Regions from separate parts of the Cellulomonas wangsupingiae genome, predicted to be linked through region 1. Evidence: predicted binding sites of a transcription regulator. Region 1 holds the regulator's gene; the other holds the start of a gene.
What was found. The regulator HspR, encoded in region 1, represses chaperone genes until heat shock. The targets are predictions, from matches to a motif close to AAGTTGAGTCNNNNNGACTCAACTT.

Region 1 (7,437 bases):
TCACCGACAAGCGTCGCGTCGACCCCGAGACGGGCGAGGTGCGCGAGCCCACCCCCGAGGAGGCCGTGCTGGCCGAGGCCGAGCAGGTCACCACGGAGGCGGAGGAGTCGGTCGTGCTCGAGGGCCTCGTCGAGGCCCAGAAGCTCGCGGCCGAGCGCCTCGACGAGCTGCAGCGCGCCCAGGCGGCGCACTACAACCTCGAGCAGCAGTACAACGCGTACGTGAAGCGCTCCAAGGCCGAGGCGATCACCGCCCACGACCGCGGGGTCGCCGCCGTCGCCGAGGCGCTGATCCCGGTCCTCGACGACATCGAGCTGGCACGCCGGCACGGTGACCTGTCGGGCCCGTTCGCGTCGATCGCGGAGAAGCTCGAGGGCACGCTGGAGCGCTTCGGCGTCGTGCGGTACGGCGAGGCCGGCGAGGCGTTCGACCCGGCCGTGCACGAGGCGCTGATGCACTCCCACGCGGAGGACGTCACGGAGCCGACGGTGCAGCAGGTGCTGCAGCCCGGCTACCGGACCCCCGACCGGATCCTGCGGGCCGCGCGCGTCGCGGTCGTGGACCCGGAGGCCTGAGGACCAGCATCATCAGCACCACACGACGCGGGGGCGGCGGCCGGACCACCGGCCGTCGCCTCCGCAGCACCGGGAGAACCACCACGGACACGCAAGCGGACCACAGGAGGGAGGCGCCGTGACCGGCCAGGACTGGATCGAGAAGGACTTCTACGCCGTGCTCGGCGTCACCAAGGACGCCGACGCCGCGACCATCAAGAAGGCGTACCGCAAGCTCGCCCGCCAGCTGCACCCGGACCAGAACCCGGGTGACGCCAAGGCGGAGGCGCGGTTCAAGGACATCGGCGAGGCGTACGCGGTCCTGTCGGACCCCGAGCAGCGCCAGCAGTACGACCAGCTGCGGGCCATGGCCGGCGGCGCCCGCTTCACCGCGGGCGGTCGCGGGGCCGGCGGCACCGCGGGCTTCGAGGACGTGTTCGGCGGCATGTTCGGCGGCGGGGCCAACGGCCCCGGCGGGCGGGTGCGGTACTCCACCGGCGGCGCCGGCGGCGCGGGCTTCGAGGACATCCTCGGCGGCCTGTTCGGCGGTGCCGGCGGGTTCGGCGGCGCCCGCGGCCCGCAGCCGGGCATCGACCTGACGGCGACGACGACGCTGCCGTTCCGCACGGCCGTCGAGGGCTCGACCATCTCGCTGTCCGTCGAGGGGCGCACCGTCAACGCGCGGATCCCCGCGGGGGTGCGCGACGGGCAGAAGATCCGGCTGCGCGGGAAGGGCCGGCCCGGCGACCCGGGTGCCCCGGACGGCGACCTCGTCATCACCGTGCACGTCGAGCCGCACCCGGTGTTCACGCTCGACGGGACCAACCTGCGGGTGACGGTGCCCGTGGCGTTCGACGAGGCGGCGCTGGGCGCGACCATCGAGGTGCCGGCGCTCGACGGGTCGACCGTGCGCGTCAAGGTGCCGGCCGGCACGCCGTCGGGCCGCACGCTGCGCGTCAAGGGCAAGGGCGTCGCGACGTCCAAGGGCACGGGCGACCTGCTGGTGACCGTGCAGGTCGTCGTGCCGCAGAAGCTGTCGACGGCCGCCAAGGAGGCCGTGCAGGCGTTCGGCATCGCGACGTCCGGCGAGGACGTGCGCGCCGAGCTCATGGCGCAGGCGCGGCGCTGACACGACAGGACGAAGGGGACGGGCGAAGGGAGGGACGATGGACGAGGACTCCAAGGTCTACGTGATCTCGGTGGCCGCTGAGCTCGCGGGCATGCACCCGCAGACGCTGCGGCAGTACGACCGCCTCGGCCTCGTCCGTCCCGCCCGCACGCGCGGCCGGGGCCGCAGGTACTCGATGCGTGACATCCGCATGCTGCGCGAGGTGCAGCGCCTCTCGCACGACGAGGGCGTGAACCTCGCCGGCATCAAGCGGATCCTCGAGCTCGAGGAGGAGGTGCAGGCCATGCGCCGGCAGGTCGAGTTCCTGCGCACGCTCGTCGACCCGGGCCGCCGGGTGTTCCGCGCGGACCCGACGGGCAACGTCGTGGCCGACCGGTTGCACCCGCTGGCCGAGGCGACCGCACCGCGGCCCACCCGCTGGGTGCCGCGTCAGCTCACCTCGGGACCGCCCCGCCGCGGCCGTGAAACCGGCGCGGTCGGCTGAGTCCTCGCGGGGCCCAGCCCCACGGGCAGCGTGGACAGGCCGTGAGTCGTGGCGCTGTCGACGGACGCGAGGTCGTCGGCCGCGACGCTGATGCGGGCCTCCGGGAAGCGGTGGACGAAGCCGACGAGCGCCCGCTCCGCCAGCACCACCGCGAGATGCTGCCCGAGGCAGCGGTGCGCACCGTGGCCGAACGACAGGTGCCGGTGCGGTGTGCGTGCCAGGTCGAGGGACTCGGCATCCGCGTACTGCTCGCGGTCGCGGTTCGCCACCGGTGGGGACGAGAAGACGACGGCTCCCTCCGGCAGGTGCGTGCCACCCAGCACCAGGGGGGCCGTGACGCGTCGGACGACACCCAGGTTGTTGGACGGGACGTACCGCAGCAGCTCGTGCACGGCGACGTCGTGCGGGCCGGCGAGCAGACCGTCACGCGCGTCAGGGGACTCCAGGAGCAGCCGCAGCGCCATCGCGAGGAACTGCACGACCGGGACGTCGCCTCCGATCTGGAGCGACACCAGCACGCTCGACAGCTCGTCGTGCGTCAGCCGGCTGTCGGCGCGGAGCCGGGCGACGACGCCCGCAGGGTCGAGGTCGTCGCTCGCGGCCACGGCGTGGGCGGCTCGCCACGCGTCGAACACGGCGGCTCGCCACGCGTCCTGGTCCAGCTCGGGCGACTCCATGCGCTCGATCGCCTCGGTGAGGGCGCGGTGGTCGGCCTCGCTCGTTCCGAGCGTGAGTCGCATCATCCGGCGTGCCAGCGGGACGCAGTACTCCGCCACGAGGTCGGCGTGCCCCGGTCCGGCGACCAGGTCGTCGAGGGTGTCGTCGACCATCTCCGCGACCCGGGGGGTCAGGGTGCGCGCGGCGCGCGCGGTGAAGTGCGGGACGACGACGCTGCGCACCGCCGCGTGGTCGGGGCCGTCCAGACCGAAGAACCACCCGGGTACCTCACCGCCGCCCTCCCGTGGTGGTGCCGCGTTGATCGACGAGCTGAGACGTTCGTCGGTCAACGCCGCCCGCACGTCGGCGTCCCGTGTCAGGAGGTAGGCCGTGCTGCCGCCGGGGAAGGTCAGCAGTCCGACGTCACCGCGGTCGCGCAGCTCCTCGTACTCGCGCGGCGGCGCGAACGGGCACCGTCGCGTCGTCAGCTCGGGCAGCGGGACCGGCGTCGGGGCGTGGCCGGTCACGGCTGCTCACCTCCCGCCCGAGCGGGCGCGTCACTCGTCGAAGGCGACGTCTGCGCCGTCGGGTCGAGGGCGCCGGCAGGCGTGGTGACCGGGCGCGCGAGCAGGAGCGGGGAGACGGCCGCGAGAAGAGCCAGGAGCGCGACCCCGGAGATGCCGGTCGCCGTCGTGATGCTCGTCGCGGACCAGAGCACGCCGAAGACGGCGTCGGTGAGTGCCATCGACAGCCCACCCGCGACTCCCATGATCGACACCATGGTGCTGCGGAGGTGGTCCGGGAAGGTCGCGTGCGACCACATCCCGACGACGGTCAGGACGAACCCCAGGGCCGTCTGGCCGACGACCAGCGTGACGACGACCGCCGCAGCCCCCCATCCCGCCGTGCACAGGACGGCCGCCAGGGTGAGCGTCCCCACCGTGACGGCCGCGCGATGACGACGCTCCCCGAAGCGCGCGAGGGCGGCACCACCCGCCGAGGCGACGGTGAAGACGACGAGGACCGCACCGAGCGACGGGACCGGCAGCCCGGCCTCGACGGCGAGCGGCTGCCACGACAGCACGACGACCGCGAACCCGGCCGAGCTGATCGCGGTGACCACGGCGATGACGCGCAGCTCACCGACGACGGCGGCACGCGCCCCCTCGAGGAGCGTGTCGCGGACGCGGCCCGCGCGGCGAGGGCTCTCGGCCCAGGTGAGCCGGACCCAGCCGGCAAGCAGCAGCAGCAGGACGCTCGCCACGGCGATCACCATGCCGGTGTCCGCCGCGTCGACGAGGAGGAAGACCGCCAGGGCCCCCGCGGCCGAGGCGATCCAGCGGGTGACGTGCGTCCGCCGGACCGTCGAGGCGATGAGGTCGTCCCGACCTGCCGCCCTCAACCCGTTGATCACCATGGCGTACGGCATGCCGGAGTAGCAGGCGATGCCCGCGGCCCACAGCACGAGCGCGATCGCGATGGTCCAGGCGGACGACGCGGCGCTGAAGAGCAGCTGCCCGGAACCCCACAGGACGAGGCCCACGACGAGCATCCGGCGCTGGCCGAAGAGGTCGCCGAGCGCTCCGCTGGGGGCCTCGACGACGGTCGACGCGATGCCGGCCACCGCCAGCACGAGGCCGATCGTCGGGGGTGCCAGACCTGCCGACGTCATGTGGACGACGTTGACGGCCCCGAACGCGAAGTCGGCGACGGCGACGACCGCCACGAGCGCGGCGAGCTGGCGCCGCAGGGCGGAGGGGGTCGGGCCGGCCTGAGACGTGCTTGCGGTCATGCCGGTCCCCTCGACGAGTCGCTCACGGTCCGGAGCGTGCCGTCCCCGCCGCGCGGGAACAACAACGTCCTGTCCACACCGGACAGTCCGCAGAGCACCGCGACGAGGCGCTCCCACCCGACGAAGAGTCCCACCATCCCGGGCGGGGCGACCTCGCCGGACCGGTTGAGGTAACCGAGGTCGGCGGCGGCGCCGGCATCCGCCGCCTGCTTCGCCAGGTCGTCGACCGCCGCGTACTCCCGCACGTGGACGACCTCCACGCCGCCGAGGTGCAGCTCGGCGTCACGGATCACGGTCCGTCCGTCCGGTGTGGTCGTCCTCGCGGAGGTGAAGGACCGCACGGCGAGGCTCGAGTCCGACTGCTCGCCGTCCCCCCACTGCAGGTCCGGGTGCATGCTCCAGGTGGGGTTCCACTGGAGCGCGACCAGACGGTCGACGTCGTCGCCCGCACCCGCCATCGTGCCCGCCACGTCGAGGATGCGGCGCACGCGCCCGCCGTCGTCGGCGGCGGGCAGGGCACCGAGGCGCACCTCGCCGCCGGTCCCCGTCACGGGGTCGTCCTGCTCGAGGGCGGACGGACCGTCGCTGTCGAGGCGGTACAGGCGTGCGCCCGCGTCACGCAGGCGGTCGGTCAGGAGCTCGCGTGCCCGAGCGGGCCACGACGACGGGATGGAGAAGAGCTGCAGGTCGTCCAGGGTGACGGTGCCGGCGGCGCCGGACGCGCCCCGGCCGTCGAGGACGCGGTAGTGGTCGTCGGTGATCGTGACACCGACCCGGGCCGCGAGATGGGCGACGAGGTCCTGGGCGGCCCGCATCAGCTCCTCGAGGGACGTGTGGGACGCACCGACGACGAGCTGCTCGAACTCCAGCAGGTAGTTGCCGTCGCGATCGGGGTCGTGGACGACCTCGTGGCGGTAGCAGCGGGCGAACGTCCAGCACGGTTCCAGTCCTTCGGCCAACGCGAAGAAGAGGGGAAGCTCCGGGGACTGGAGGAGCCGCAGGTCGTCGCGCGCACCGAGCGCGGGGTGACCGAGGGCGTACTCCGTCGCGCCGTACTCCTCGGTGCGGAACCACACGTGCGGCAGCGTGACGTGGGTGTATCCGCGACCGGCGAGCCACTGCTGCACCTCCAGACGCAGCCGCGACGCCTCGCTCAGCTCGGTCCGACCGTGCACGACGTGGTCGGGCCGCCTCGGGGCCGGCGTCGCGGCCAGCGCGCCGACGCGGAGCTCCTCGACACGGACGGTCATGCCGTCGAGGGTTCCGCGCACACGTGCCGGGACCTCGGTGCCGTACCCGCGTGGGACGTCCGTCAGCGTGAACCAGCCGCGGCTCGTCGCGAGGTAGTGCTGGCCCTTGTCACGGATGAGCCAGCCCGTCGAGTCGAAAACGTTCATCTCCAGCCGTTCCTCTCCTGGCGTTCTGATGGTGTCCCGGGTGCTCTGTCGGTGGACGTGCTGAGGGGCGGGCCGCCCACGGTCACACCAGCACGAGGCAGTCGAGCGAGACGCACGAGCCCGGCCGCCGGTCGGCGGCCGCACGCTCCTTGGCGGCGAGGACGTCGTCCGGGTCGCTCGAGACGACGTCCCCCAGGGCGACCGCGGTGCGCTGGGTGCACAGGGCGATGCGGCCGTCCGCGTCGATGAAGACCCCGCGTTCGGCCGCCCGGCAGCGCGCGGAGGCGTCCACCGTCCCGGTCTGGAGGTAGCGGCGGAAGCGCGCGTAGTAGCCGGGCCGCTCGCGGGCGCCGGCGCCCGCGAGCTCAGCCGCGAGCTCTCCGCGGTCCTGCTCAGGGAGCGACATGAGGCTCAGGGGGTGGTGGGCCGGCAGGGCCACGGGGATCAGCTCGAGCGCGTACCCGTGCCGGTCGGCGAGCTCGCGCACGGGCGTGACCTCGCGATGGTTGCGGCTGGTGACCACCATGCACAGCTGCGCGTGCTCGACCCCTGACGTCGCGAGCGCCTCGATCCCGCGCAGGGTGGCGGCCGTCCCACCGCGGACCCGGTCACCGAGACCGGGGGAGACGTGGTCGATGGACACGTGGACCTCGCAGCGCGCCGCGCGCAGTGCCGCGAGGATCTCGCCGCCCAGCAGGAGCCCGTTGGTGAAGACGCTGACGTTGCGCGCCCGGCGTGACGCGACCGCCAGCAGGTCGCAGAAGTCCGCCCGCAGCAGCGGCTCGCCACCGGTGATGTTGATCTGCCGCAGGTCGACACCGCGGTCGACGCACCGCCCGAGCCAGCGGTCGTACACGCCAGGGCTCAAGGACTCGGTGACGTACGACGCGGACCCGGTCTCGTACCAGCAGTACGTACAGGACAGGTTGCATCCGTTGGCGATCATGAAGGTCTGTTCGCTCAGCACAGCGCTGCTCCCGTCTCCAGCGCGACCGGAGAGCCCGGCCGGCGCTCTGCTCCGAGCTCCTCGCCCGTGGACGAGGCACGGACGCCGAGCGTGCGCATCGACGCCCACGACTCCGTGGCCGCCGCAGCGGCGCGCGAGACCGTCGCGTGAGTCGTCGGCTCGTCCCGGACGAGCGCGAGGACCTGTCGCCCGCGCTCCGCCAGCTCTGTCGGTCCGCTCTCTCTCGCTCGCTCGTGGACGCGGGTGAGGGCGCGGGCCTGCACCGGTCGGACGCGGCGGAGCACCGCCAGCGCGAGCGCGTCGGTGACCCACTCGGCGGCGTCGTCACGGCTGCCCTGCGTGCGCACCAGGCCCCCGAGCCACTGGTGGACCAGCTCGTGGACGAGGTAGACCCAGCGCAGCTTCCCGGGCGACGCGAGCAGCTCGTCCGCGAGCAGCACGAGGCCGGGGAACGCGA
Region 2 (7,437 bases), 100 kb from region 1:
CCGACGGGCCCGAGCGACTCGATCACGGACACGACCCACCCGGCGAGCCCGGTCAGCTCGGTCCCGGATGCGGCCGCGGCCAGGGCGGCGGTCGTCACGAGCATGCTTCCGCATGCTGCCACCCGCGTCCGCGCCCCGCAGGTCGACCCCACCCGCCGAGCGCGGTACTCGACCGCCGAGCGCGGGCGAGACGAGCACCGCGCTCGAGCGTCGAGTACCGCGCTCGGCGGGGGTGGGTCAGTGGGTGGGGGTGAGCGTCAGGCCGCCCTCGCCCAGGTCGACGTGCAGGGTGTCGCCGTCGCGGATCTCGCCGGCCAGCAGGCTGCGGGCCAGGCGGTCGCCGATCTCCTTCTGGACCAGGCGGCGCAGCGGACGGGCACCGTACGCGGGGTCGTAGCCCTCGAGGGCGAGCCACTCGCGCGCCCCCTCGGACACGTCCAGCGTGAGGCGACGGTCGGCGAGGCGACGGCCCAGCGACTCGACCTGCAGGTCCACGATCTGCCCGATCTCCTCGATCGACAGCGCGTCGAACAGGACGATGTCGTCCAGCCGGTTGAGGAACTCCGGCTTGAACGCCGCACGCACGGCCCCCATGACGGCGTCGCGCTTGGCGGCGTCGTCCAGCACCGGGTCCACGAGGAACTGCGACCCGAGGTTCGACGTCAGCACGAGGATGACGTTGCGCAGGTCCACGGTGCGGCCCTGCCCGTCGGTCAGCCGGCCGTCGTCGAGCACCTGCAGCAGCACGTCGAAGACCTCGGGGTGCGCCTTCTCGACCTCGTCGAGCAGCACGACGGAGTACGGGCGCCGCCGCACGGCCTCGGTGAGCTGGCCGCCCTCCTCGTAGCCGACGTACCCGGGGGGCGCGCCGACGAGCCGCGCGACCGAGTGCTTCTCGGCGTACTCCGACATGTCGATGCGCACCATGGCGCGCTCGTCGTCGAACAGGAAGTCCGCGAGCGCCTTGGCCAGCTCGGTCTTGCCGACGCCGGTGGGGCCGAGGAACAGGAACGAGCCGGTGGGCCGGTCGGGGTCGGAGATGCCCGCCCGGGCGCGGCGCACGGCGTCGGACACCGCGGCGACGGCCTTGCGCTGGCCGATGAGCCGCTCCCCCAGCACCTCCTCCATGCGCAGCAGCTTCTGCGTTTCGCCCTCGAGCAGGCGGCCGGCGGGGATGCCGGTCCAGGCGGCGACGACCTCGGCGACCTCGTCGGGGCCGACCTTCTCGGCGATCATCGGCGTCGCCTCCACCGCCAGGTCCGCGTCCTCGGCGGCCTCGGACGCCTCCGCGTCGGCGATCTCCTTCTCGACGGTCGGGATCTCGCCGTACAGCAGCCGCCCGGCGGTCGCCAGGTCGCCCTCGCGCTGGGCGCGCTCGGCGTCGGCCCGCAGCTGGTCGAGCCGCACGCGCAGGTCACCGACCCGGTTGTGGCCGGCCTTCTCCTTCTCCCACCGCGCGTTGAGCGACGCGAGCTCCTCGCGGCGGTCCGCGAGGTCGGCGCGCAGCCGGGCCAGGCGCTCGACGGAGGCGGGGTCGTCCGCCTCGGACAGCACGACCTCCTCCATCTCCAGGCGTGTCACGGCGCGCTGCAGCTCGTCGATCTCGACCGGCGAGGAGTCGAGCTCCATGCGCAGGCGCGACGCGGCCTCGTCGACGAGGTCGATGGCCTTGTCGGGCAGCTGACGGCCGGTGATGTAGCGGTCGGACAGGGTCGCGGCCGCGACCAGCGCGGAGTCCGCGATGGTCACCTTGTGGTGCGCCTCGTAACGCTCCTTGAGCCCGCGCAGGATCGCGACGGTGTCCTCCACGGACGGCTCGCCGACGAACACCTGCTGGAACCGCCGCTCGAGCGCCGGGTCCTTCTCGATGCGCTCGCGGTACTCGTCGAGCGTCGTCGCGCCGACCAGGCGCAGCTCGCCGCGCGCGAGCATCGGCTTGAGCATGTTGCCCGCGTCCATCGCGCCCTCGCCGCCGGCACCCGCGCCGACGACCGTGTGCAGCTCGTCGATGAACGTCACGACCTGCCCGTCGGACGCGGTGATCTCCTGCAGGACGGCCTTGAGCCGCTCCTCGAACTCGCCGCGGTACTTGGCGCCCGCGACCATCGACGCGAGGTCGAGCGACACGAGCTTCTTGTCACGCAGCGACTCGGGCACGTCGCCCGCGACGATGCGCTGCGCGAGCCCTTCGACGACCGCCGTCTTGCCGACGCCGGGCTCACCGATGAGCACCGGGTTGTTCTTGGTGCGCCGCGAGAGCACCTGGATGACGCGGCGGATCTCGGCGTCGCGGCCGATCACCGGGTCGAGCTTGCCGTCACGCGCCCGCTGGGTCAGGTCGACGCCGTACTGCTCGAGCGCCTTGTACGTGCCCTCGGGGTTGGGGCTGGTGACACGCGCGCTGCCGCGCACGTTCGGCAGCGCGGCGAGCAGGGCGTCGCGCGACGCACCGGCGGCCCGCAGCGCGTCGGCCACACCCGACTGCCCGGCCGCGAGCCCGATCAGCAGGTGCTCGGTCGACACGTAGTCGTCACCGAGGCTGCGCGCCTCGGCGTTCGCGGCCTCGAGCGCGGCGGCCGCCTGCCGGGACGCGGACGGCTGCGCGACGGAGGCGCCGGACGAGGACGGCAGGTTGACGAGGATGCCGCGCACCGCGCGACCGAGCGCCCCGCGGTCGGCACCGACCGCGTCGAGCAGCCCGTTGGCGACGCCGCCCTCCTGCCGGAGCAGGGCGTCGAGGATGTGGGCCGGCTCGAGCTGCGGGTTGCCGGCAGCGCTCGCGGACTGGATGGCGTCACCCAGCGCCTCCTGCGAGCGGGTGGTGAACTTCGCGTCCAATGAGACCTCCCTGTGCGGTGTCCGCACGTCGACGTCATGCCTCCTGGGTCAACGGACTCCGAAGTTGAGTCTATTCCGCTCAAGTTCGGCCGCCAACCGGCGCGCAGCCGTCACCCGGGCGTCACGCCGGCGTCGCCGGGACGACACGCCACGCGCCTAGCGTCGGGCCGACCACCGAGAGAGAGCAGGGCACCGATGACCCTCACCATGACGCTCGTCCGCCACGGCCGTACGCACTTCAACGCCCGCCGCATCCTGCAGGGCCGCTGCGACTCACCGCTCACGCGCGACGGCCGGGCCGGCGTCCGCGCCACCGCCCGCCACCTGGCCGCGACACCGTTCACGGCCGCGTGGTCGTCGCCGTCGGGACGTGCCGTCGCGACGGCCGTCGAGCTGCTGCGCCCCCACGCCGAGGTGCCGTTGCGCACCGACCGCGGGCTGCTCGAGTACGCGTTCGGTGTCTACGAGCAGCGGCCCGAGCGGGTCCTCGACGACGTCGTCGCGTGGCCGGAGCTCGTCACCGACGTGCTCGCCGGCACGCACCCCGGGCTGCCGGGCGGGGAGCCGGCCGCCGACTTCATGGCCCGCACCCGCGACGTGTTCGCCCGCATCGCCGCCGAGCACGACGACGGGCACGTGCTCGTGGTCGGCCACGGGCTGGCCCTGGGCGCGTACCTGGCGACCGTCGACGAGGTCGGCCTGGTGCCGCTGCCCAACGCCTCGGTGTCGACGGTCGAGGTCGACGCCGACGGGACCGCCCGCATCACCGGGCTCGCGCTCGACGTCGCCGGTCAGGGGCACGTCGCCGCACGGCCGATGCGGACGCCGACGCCGGTGCCGTCGGTCGCCTGAGCGGCGCGGCCCGGCCCGGACGCCCTGCCGCGCCGGCGACGGGCCGCGTGCGAGGATCACCGCGTGGACGACGACGTGGACGCCCGCCCGGCACGCGACCGGTGGGACGCCGAGCGCACGGACGTGCTCGGGGACCGCTGGCGCGCGCGCACACTGCACCTGCGGCCCGACGCGGTCACGCGCCGCACGGGCGTCGACCCGGTGGCCACCCTCGTGCGCAGGGTCCCCGACGGCGCCCCCACGCGGCGCGCCGTGCTCCACCTGCACGGGTTCGTCGACTACTTCTTCCACCCGCACGTCGGTGACGCGCTCGCCGCGGCCGGGTACGACACGTACGCGCTCGAGCTGCGCGACCACGGGCGCTCCATCCGGCCCGGGCGGCCGCCCAACGAGACCACGGACCTGGCCGTCTACACCGAGGAGATCGACGCGGCGGTCCGCGCGCTGCGGGCGGACCACGACGTCGTCGTGCTGCTCGGCCACTCCACCGGCGGGCTGACGGCCGCGCTGTGGGCCGAGGCGCGCCGCGGCCTGGGCCTGGTCGACGCGCTCGTGCTGAACTCCCCGTGGCTGGACGTGCGCGGCACGCTGTTCGAGCGCACCGCGCTGGCCCGCGCGGTCCATCTCGTCGCGGGGCCGGTGCCGCGCCTCCCGGTGCGCCGCATCGCGCCGTACTACGGGCGGGCGCTGCACCGTGACACGGGCGGCGAGTGGGACTTCGACCTCGCCTGGAAGCCGCACGAGGGCTTCCCGGTGCGCGCGGGCTTCGTCCGCGCGGTGCGCCGCGGCCACGCGCGCGTGGCCCGGGGACTCGCGGTCGACGTGCCCGTGCTGGTCCTCGCGTCCGACGCCGCCGGCCCGCACAAGGTCGGTCACGACGCGCTGCTGCGCACCGACTCCGTGCTCGACCCGGCGCAGATCGCCCGTCGCGCGCACCGGCTGGGGGACGACGTCACGTTCGTCGAGGTCACCGGGGGCGCGCACGACCTGGCCCTGTCCACCCCGCCCGTCCGCGAGCGCTACCTGCGCGAGGTCACCGACTTCCTGGCGTCCCGCCTGCCGACGGGCTGACGTCCGGCGGCAGGAGCGACGGCTCCCCCGGCTCGGCGAGCGAGAGCACGGCGCCGACGACCCCGGGCGACGCCCGGACGGCGGCCTCGACCTCCGCGAGCCGGTGCGACGCCTCGGCCTCGTCCGGGTTGCCCACCAGGTCGACCGCCCCGACGAGCACGACCCGGCGCGCCCCGACGAACTCGATCCGCAGCTGCGTGACCCGGGCGACCTGCGGCATCTGCAGGAGGGTCCGCAGCGCGGCCGCCTGCACCTCGGGATCCACCGTCTCCCCCACGAGGAACCGCAGGTTGCGCACGATGAGCACGTAGGCGACGACGGCGAGCAGCAGCCCGACGAGGATCGACCCCAGCGCGTCCGGCACGGCCGAGCCTGTGACCTGGTTGGCCACGATCCCGGCCGCGGCGATGACGAGCCCGACGAGGGCGGCCGCGTCCTCGAAGAAGACGGCCCGCACGGTCGGGTCGGACGTGGCCAGGACGTGCTCGAGCAGACCCCGGTCCCGCCTGCGCGCCTCGCCCCGGCTCTGCCGCCACGCCTGCCGGAACGACACGCCCTCCAGCACGAACGCGACCGCCAGCACCGCGTACGCGACCCCGAAGTCCGTCGCCGGCTCGGGGTCCGCCAGCTCGTGGAGGCCGTGCGTCACCGACACGCCCGCCCCCACGGCGAACAGGCCGATCGCCGCGAACATCGACCACACGTACACCTCGCGGCCGTACCCGAACGGGTGCGAGACGTCGGCCGGCCGGTCGCCCCGCCGCTGCGCGACGAGCAGGAAGACCTCGTTGCCCGTGTCCGCCCAGGAGTGCGCGGCCTCGGCCAGCATGGACGCCGCCCCGGTGATCACGGCGGCGGCCGTCTTCGCGGCCGCGATCAGCGCGTTCGCGAGCAGCGCGAGGACCACGGTGACGGTCGACTCCTCACCCCCGCCGGCGTCCCGCGCGCCGCCGCGACGCCCGGCACGGCCGTGGCCACGGCCCCCCGCGGGCACGTCCTGCGCGCCCGGTCCGGGCGAGGTGTCGGGTGTCACACCCCCGGCCTAGCACGTCCACCCGTGGTGCGCGACGCGGGCCGCGGTGGTTGGCTGTGCTCGCCCTGCCGCGGACGCCCGTCCGCCCCCGACCCCGGAGGACCCCCACCATGACCGTCTGCACGAGCCCGTGGCCCGCCGGTGTCCCCGGCTGGGCGGACATCACCGTCACGGAGCTCGGGCCCACCCAGCGGTTCTACGGCGGGCTGCTCGGCTGGCAGCTGAGCATCGGCGGCCCCGAGACCGGCGGGTACGTGACGGCCACCGTCGACGGGCACGTCGTCGCGGGGATCAAGGTCGCCGACGTGCCGCACCCCGCGGGCTGGTGCGTGTACCTCGCGACGGACGACCTCGCGCAGAGCGTCGCGCAGGGCGTGGCCGCCGGCGGGACGGTCGTCGTCGACCCGGTGACGGTGCTCGACCTGGGGCGCCTCGCGGTGCTGGCCGACCCGACGGGCGCCGTCGTCGGCCTCTGGGAGTCCGGCACGCACACGGGCTGGGAGCTGACCGAGGTCCCCGGCGCGTACGTGTGGGCGGAGCAGATGTCGCACGACCCGGTCACCGCGCGCCGCTTCTACACCGCGCTGTTCGGCTACGAGCAGCAGGACATGAGCGCACCGGACTTCACGTACACGTCGCTGTCCGTCGGCGGGACGCCCGCCGCGGGCATCGGCGGGTACGGGCCCGGGGCCGGCGACGTGCCGGCCGCCTGGACCTGGTACGTCGAGGTCGAGGACGCCGACGGCATCGCCCCGCGCGTCGCCGAGCTCGGCGGCGAGGTCGTCAGCGGGCCGGAGGACACCCCGTACGGGCGCATGCTGCTGGTCCGGGGGCCGGCGGGCGAGGTCGTCGCGCTGCTGCAGCCGCCGCTCGAGGACATCGTCGCCTGACACGGTGCGTAGGGTGGGCGGCGTGCAGCCCGACGTGTTCACCCACCGCGCGTCCGGCCCCCACGAGCCGCTCCGGACGTTCCACCCCCGCCGCTCGCCGCTCGGCACGGACCGCGCCGACGCGCTGACCCGCCTGTTCCCCCGCTGGGGGTTCTCGGTGGACGACCCCCGCGTCCCGCCGCCGCGCACGCGCGACGGGTGGCTCGACCCCCTCGCGCTCTACGGGCGGGACGCGCCCCTCGTCATGGAGATCGGGTCCGGGATGGGCGACGCGACCGCGGCGATGGCCGCGGCCGACCCGGGCCGTGACTGGCTCGCGGTCGAGGCGCACCTGCCCGGCGTGGCGGCGCTGCTCCTGCTCGTCGAGCGGCTGGGGCTGACCAACGTGCGCGTCGCCCACGGGGACGCGCTGCGCCTCCTGCGCGCCGACGTGGCGCCCGGCAGCCTCGACGCCGTGCACGCGTTCTTCCCCGACCCGTGGCCCAAGGCCCGGCACCACAAGCGCCGCCTCGTACAGCCCGCGCACGTCACACTGCTGCGCGACCGCCTGCGGGTCGGCGGCACGCTGCACGTCGCGACCGACTGGGCGGACTACGCCGAGCAGATGCGCGACGTGCTGACGGCCGACCCCGACCTGGTCGGCGGCGTCGTGCCCCGACCCGCGCACCGGCCCGTCACGCGCTTCGAGCAGCGCGGCCTGGACCTCGGCCACGACGTGACCGACGTCGTCGTGCGGCGGGTCCGATGAGGCTG

Region 2: clpB (ATP-dependent chaperone ClpB) is a predicted target of HspR. The motif match lies at 2,900-2,924, and genes of this name have one in related genera.

Annotation. Positions count from the first base shown of each region.
Region 1 covers NZ_CP101989.1:457,856-465,292, forward strand. Annotated here, with positions in the region: gene NP075_RS02245 (nucleotide exchange factor GrpE) at 1-575, shown strand, start outside; gene NP075_RS02250 (DnaJ C-terminal domain-containing protein) at 694-1,683, shown strand; gene NP075_RS02255 (heat shock protein transcriptional repressor HspR) at 1,721-2,167, shown strand; gene NP075_RS02260 (cytochrome P450) at 2,113-3,351, opposite strand; gene NP075_RS02265 (MFS transporter) at 3,348-4,616, opposite strand; gene NP075_RS02270 (amino acid--tRNA ligase-related protein) at 4,613-6,013, opposite strand; gene NP075_RS02275 (radical SAM protein) at 6,096-6,980, opposite strand; gene NP075_RS02280 (hypothetical protein) at 6,974-7,437, opposite strand, start outside.
Region 2 covers NZ_CP101989.1:562,805-570,241, reverse strand. Annotated here, with positions in the region: gene NP075_RS02805 (DedA family protein) at 1-104, opposite strand, end outside; gene clpB (ATP-dependent chaperone ClpB) at 238-2,838, opposite strand; gene NP075_RS02795 (histidine phosphatase family protein) at 3,034-3,690, shown strand; gene NP075_RS02790 (alpha/beta hydrolase) at 3,754-4,761, shown strand; gene NP075_RS02785 (cation diffusion facilitator family transporter) at 4,724-5,668, opposite strand; gene NP075_RS02780 (VOC family protein) at 5,905-6,684, shown strand; gene trmB (tRNA (guanosine(46)-N7)-methyltransferase TrmB) at 6,707-7,432, shown strand; gene NP075_RS02770 (LysR substrate-binding domain-containing protein) at 7,429-7,437, shown strand, end outside.